One region of the Bacillus sp. 01N45 genome, then DNA from elsewhere that is predicted to be linked to it. Evidence: riboswitches for the same ligand, from Rfam matches in the RefSeq annotation. Region 1 holds a riboswitch; the other holds the start of a gene.
What was found. Region 1 has a riboswitch for thiamine pyrophosphate ahead of thiT (energy-coupled thiamine transporter ThiT). Riboswitches for the same ligand answer to the same signal wherever they lie in the genome.
Positions count from the first base shown of each region.

Region 1 (3,167 bases):
TAACTAATAATGCAAGAACAATACCTGCAACATATAAAGAAAACACAACAGTTGCCTGACTATGAGGGAAGAATACTCCCGCAAATAATGCGTATACAGGTAAACGTGCCGAACAAGACATAAATGGTGTTACAAGAACTGTAAGTAAACGTTCTTTTTCTTGTTCAATCGTTCTCGCTGCCATAATACCTGGAACATTACATCCAAAACCGATAATCATCGGAATGAATGCTTTTCCATTTAAACCGAAGAACTCCATAATTCTATCCATAACAACTGCAATTCGCGCCATATATCCTGAGTCTTCTAATAATGAAATGAAAAAGAATAGTGCAAAGATTTGTGGAACGAATACTAATACCGCACCAACACCGGCAATAATACCTTCTGTAACGAGTGCTTGAATAAAATCAGAAGCTCCAACACTTGTGAGCCCAGCCGTTACCCAATCCGTAAGCTGTCCACCAAAAAATTCATCTAACATATCGGATAAAGGTGTACCAATCCACGTAAACGTAACCTGAAAAATAAAAAACATAACTGCTAAAAAGATTGGAAGTCCTAAAATTTTATGTGTAATTAATCTATCAATTTTTTCCGAAAAAGGAATTTTTCCTTCTTTCTCATGCTTCATAACATTTGTTTTTAACTTTTCAATATACGCTTCACGAGTTTTGTAAATGTGCTCTTCCAACGTACAATCAAGTTTTCCTTCTAAGCGAGATCGAATGGCTACAAGTTCCTTATAAATTGGTAATGCTTTCATTTCTTTTTCTACTACTTCGTTATTGCTTAAAAATTGAAGGGCTAACCATCTTGGATGCTTATAATTCGCTGTCTCTAAAAGAGCTATTACCTCTCCAATTCCTTCATCCATCTGTACACCATATGAAATAATGAATGGCTTTTTCTCGTTTTTGTCATTTTCTTTAAGAGTAGCAAGTAGTTCTTCACAGCCTTTTCCACTTCTTGCAACGACCGGAACGACTGTTACACCTAATAGCTCTGATAATCGTTTTACATCAATTACAATGCCTCGTTGCTTTGCCACATCGACCATATTTAATCCGATTGAAACCGGCTTTCCAAACTCAAGTAATTGCAACGTTAAATGCATATTTCTCTCGAATTGCGAAGAATCCACTATATTTAACATATGATGAAATTCGTCTGTTAGTAGAAAATTTGTAACGACACCTTCATCACGCGAAACTGGATTCAAATCATAAACACCTGGTAAATCAATTAATGTTCCTTGCTTATCTTTTAATTTACCAACCTTCTTTTCTACTGTTACACCGCTCCAGTTTCCTACGTATTCATAAGAACCAGTAAGTGCATTAAATAATGATGTCTTCCCTGTATTCGGATTCCCTAGCAAAGCTACCTTATTCACGCTAATTCCACCTTTATCATTTTCGCGTCACAATGACGAATACTAATTAACTGTCCACGACACTCCAATGTACAAGGACCTTTGAACATCGCTTTCTGCTTCATGCGAAGTTCGCTTCCTTCAGAAAGACCGAAAGCAGCCAATCTTCTCTTCAGTAAATGATCTAAAGACTGAACGCTTTTTACTAACACTTTCTCACCGATTTTAATATCTACTAAGCTCATAACCTTCCCCCTCAGAAGAGAATGATAATTATTTTCAAAAAAATTATAGCACACTCTATTTCTCTTGTACTATACCCTTTTGCTTCATATTTATTAACATTTCGCTACAATTCTATTTCAATCATTGTCATACTGTATTCGTTTGCCATTCTCATCCATTTCGCTTACAATAAACAATAGCAAATAAAGAATCTCGTTATCACTGGGGGAGCCATGCCGCTGAGAGGGAACACTTCGTTCCGACCCTTCGAACCTGTTAGTTAATGCTAACGCAGGGATTGTGCAAACGTCCGAAATACATACCTCTTTTTTATTTACGTATTTCGTATCCTCCTATGATATCTATTCTTTTTTGCACAACTTGGATTTAGGGGGAGACAACATGCGTAACACCAATTTACAAGCGATGATCGAATCTGCAATTCTTGCAGCCTTCGCCTTGGTCATCGACATTTTACCATTATCAATCAAACTTCCAACAGGCGGTTCCATTTCATTCGCTATGATTCCTATTTTTATTATTGCATACCGCTGGGGCTTTAAATCAGCTTTCTTAGGTGGTTTAGTTTGGGGACTATTACAAATTGTCGTAGGAGATGCTTACATTTTAACACCTATTCAAGCTTTCATTGAGTACTTCATTGCCTTTGCTTTTATCGGATTTGCTGGCTTATTCTATCGTCCAATTCAAAAAGCACTTTTAACGTCTAATGAAAATAACTTAGAACAATCAAGTTTAGGTAGCCGTAAAGAAAAACCTTCATCAAAACAAAACGAAGGTAAGAAAGTCCTTGCTTATATTATCCTTGCTACATTTATCGGTAGCTTTGCTCGCTATTTCTGCCACTTTATTGCTGGTATTATTTTCTGGGGACAATATGCACCGAAAGGTCAATCAGCAGTTCTATACTCATTAATCGTAAACGGCAGTACAATGCTCGGTTCTTTTATTTTATGTACCGTTTTACTTATATTTTTATTTCTTACTTCACCTCGCTTATTCAAGAGCATCAATGCTTATCAAATAAATTCAAACAAAAAGAGCGCTTAATAAGCGCTCTTTTTGTTATATCGTAATATCAATTAAAAATACAATAAATGCACAAAAGAAAATAAATACCATTATACTTAGCCACTTGCTATGCACGGTTCATCGACTCCTTACATAACCTCATTTTCTAACCAGATTATATCGCTTAAAAATAAAGATTAGGTAAAGATAATATGAAAATAAATTAAAAAAGCGTAGCATGCATCATCTACGCTTTTTTAGGTAAATAAAAGTAAAATAATACACCATCTTCTGTATTTTCTGCCCCATATTCAGCATCGTGCAGTTCTAAAATATTTTTAGAAATAGCTAGACCAAGCCCAGTTCCACCTTGTGAACGGTGGCGAGCTGCATCCACGCGATAAAAACGGTCCCAAATTTTATCTAATTGCTCTTCTTCAATGTGAGTACCTTTATTTTCAATACACACTTTTATACGATCTTTCTCATCTATTGTAGAAATAATAATATCCTCTTTATTCGGTGTATAACGTAT
Region 1 is NZ_JBFTQW010000013.1:65,990-69,156, reverse strand. Features, by position in the region: gene feoB (ferrous iron transport protein B) at 1-1,396, opposite strand, end outside; gene AC1DMU_RS24435 (FeoA family protein) at 1,393-1,620, opposite strand; TPP riboswitch at 1,815-1,916, shown strand; gene thiT (energy-coupled thiamine transporter ThiT) at 2,003-2,671, shown strand; gene AC1DMU_RS24425 (sensor histidine kinase) at 2,880-3,167, opposite strand, start outside.

Region 2 (3,167 bases), on a different contig from region 1:
ATCTTGCTTCGTATGTTTTTCACTCGTAATAATAACAGGACTATAGAAATCAAGCGCTGGGTCTAAGTCTTTCACCATAATCGTATTTAACTCTTTTCCTTGGCGCTTCGCTTCAATTCCATCCCATCCGTAATATATCCATTCAAAGTCTGCATCACGACCGATTGATTTAAAGAAATCTGTTTGTCCTAAGATGATTTTTTCAACTTTATTAAAATCAGCTTGATGCTTCTCCATGATTGTCTTCAACGTCGCTTCTTCTGCTGGTCCTCCCCAGCCGCCGTAACGTTTACCTTCAAAATCTTTTGGTGACGTCATATTATCTTTTTTAAGTGATGCAAAAGCTGAAGTATTATGTTGGATGATTGCTCCTACAGATACAACAGGAATACCTTCCACACGAGCCAACGTTACATTTTCTTGTGCGCTTATTGCGAAGTCAGCTTTTCCGGAAGCTATCATTTGCTCCGCTGTCACATTATCACCTGGCTGAATAATCTCTACATCTAATCCTTGCTTTTTATAATAATCTTTCGTTTGCGCTACATATAGGCCAGTATGATTCGTATTCGGAAACCAATCTAATACTACTTTTACTTTTTGATCTTTACTTGCACTTTCTTCTTTCTTCGCCGGATTACATCCAGCTACACCTACTGCTAATAAGGCAGCCAACATAACTTTTAAACCTTTTTTCATTTTCTGCCGTCCTTTCTATATATCCATGGTGCTGTTATTCTTGCCATAAACTCCACGATAAAATACAGACATAATGTCACCATAACAATAATTGCCGCCACACCAAATACTCGGGCTGTTAGAAAGGATTTTGTAGCTCTTGTAAGCATAACTCCTAACCCTTCGCTTGCACCGAGCCATTCCCCAATAATTGCTCCCATTACGCTATATGTAACTGCAATTTTTAAACCTGAGAAAAAGTATGGCAGCACTGCTGGAAACTTTACTTTCTGGTAAACTTGCCATTTCGTTGCCTTCATCGTTTGCAACAACTTCAACATATTTTTATCTACCGTTTGAAAACCTTCTAAAATGCTGAGCGCAATCGGGAAGAAACAAACGAGTATTACTACCATTACTTTCGGTAGCATTCCATATCCAAACCAAATAATAAATAACGGTGCAAGTACAACGATTGGAATCGTTTGCGAAATAACAAGCAACGGATTTATTAAAATACGAAATAAAGGGATAACATCCATAATAATTGCAATACTTGTCCCAATTAAAATCGCAAAAAACAGTCCGATTAGAACCTCTTGTAACGTTTGCATCGTATTCGGTAATAGTAAATCTTTCATTCCAATTAATTCTTGAACAATGGCAGAAGGCTTCGGTAAAATCCACGGTTCAATTTTAAATAATGAAACAGATCCTTCCCATATCGCTATGAGAAGGATAAGCCAAATTGTTGTAATTATTTTAGATTGCTTCTGGTTTTGCATATTCATCACGGTACTTCCAAACCTTTTCATCTATCGTTACACCAGTGCTTGGACGATAATGGATTTTAATAGAAGTAATCACTTCTTCTGCTCCAGCATCCACACAAGCTTGTTGCGCACGTTTAATGATATCAAGAAGTACATCTAATTCTCCTTCCAGCGTTGTTTCCATTGCCCCTACTTCATAACGAACTCCCGATTGTTGTACAACTTCAATTGCTTTATCAACAACAGAATACACATCTTTGTTCTTCGCTTGTGGTACTACTGAAAATGAAATTGTAACTTGTTGTGACATAGTAAAATCCCCCTTATAAAATGAAATATTAAAACAAGAAAAGGCTTTCCTACTGCGTAGGAAAGCCTTGTATGCAAGTTATTATAGAATAACATATGCTACATCACTTTAAGTAACTCCCTACGCTGGCATTATCCAGATCAGGTTGAGGGTCGATGTTTGTTTACATCCTCTCAGCCAATTGGCTCCCCGGTCCTTAATTCGTTTTCATTGTAGCATGATTTATTTTATTGAACAAACAAAAGCACGTATAATCATTTCATTTAACTTTTGAATTCCCCTATTAACTCTTGTAACTCCTGTGAAAGCCAGCTTAAAGAACTAGCTAATTCAGCAATATCTTGTACAGACATTTCCTGTTCTTTCATACTTTCTTCAATATTATTACTACTATTTGCATACTTATTTGCAATAAGTGATAGTTCATTTACAACACGAACAATATTTTGGCTATTTTTCAATATATCACTTGAATTGCTAGAAACAACTCTAACTTGATTTGTAACAGATTGTGCTGATTTTGAAATTTTTTCAAAGAAAGCACCACTACTTTGAAAAAGTTTAATTCCGGATTCTACTTCTTTTGAAGCTTTTTGTATTGAAACAACAGCTTCTTCCGTTTCAACTTGTGTTTCCCCTATTAATTTCGCTATATCTTTTGCTGATGCTTCCGTCTGCTCTGCTAATTTACGCACTTCATCAGCAACAACGGCAAATCCCTTTCCGGTTGCCTCAGCACGTGAAGCTTCAATAGAAGCATTTAAAGCTAGCGAATTCGTTTGATTTGAAATACCTGTAATTACATTTACAATATCACTAATTTCTTTTGATCTTGTTTCCAAAGAATGAATGATAGAAGATAAATCTTGTACTGCATTTTGTATTATGTTCATTTGATTAATCGTCTGTTCAATAACACCATTTCCTTTTACTGAATGATGCGTCGTACCTTCAGACTCTTTCGCCATTTGTTTTGTAATATTAGTTATCTCTTCCATCCTATCTTCCATTTCATATACAATACCTAAGTACTTTGGTACTGAAGTTTCTTGTGATTGAACGCCAGCCCTTAACTCAACTATAGAACTTACGATTCCTTGGACTGCCATGCTATTCTCTTTCGTACTCACTGACAATTCTTGCGAAGATGAGGAAACCTGTTCTGCTGTCTGCTTCACTTTATCTATAATTCCTTTAAACTTCTCAATGGTATTATTAAAATACGCATTAATAATACCAATATCATCTGGTCTTTCCTCTAATTTAATACTTAAATCACCTTCACCGACTCTGCGCAATCCTTCACGTAAATCCCGCAATGGAGCAAGTGCGTTACGCACAATTAAGAATTGAATAAAAGTTGCAATTAAAACAGAAATACAAATAAACATTAAACCTTGTATAAT
Region 2 is NZ_JBFTQW010000009.1:103,706-106,872, reverse strand. Features, by position in the region: gene AC1DMU_RS20650 (ABC transporter substrate-binding protein) at 1-699, opposite strand, end outside; gene AC1DMU_RS20645 (ABC transporter permease) at 696-1,469, opposite strand; gene AC1DMU_RS20640 (MTH1187 family thiamine-binding protein) at 1,441-1,761, opposite strand; TPP riboswitch at 1,862-1,963, opposite strand; gene AC1DMU_RS20635 (methyl-accepting chemotaxis protein) at 2,025-3,167, opposite strand, start outside.
Region 2: another riboswitch for thiamine pyrophosphate. It lies ahead of AC1DMU_RS20640 (MTH1187 family thiamine-binding protein); the one in region 1 lies ahead of thiT (energy-coupled thiamine transporter ThiT).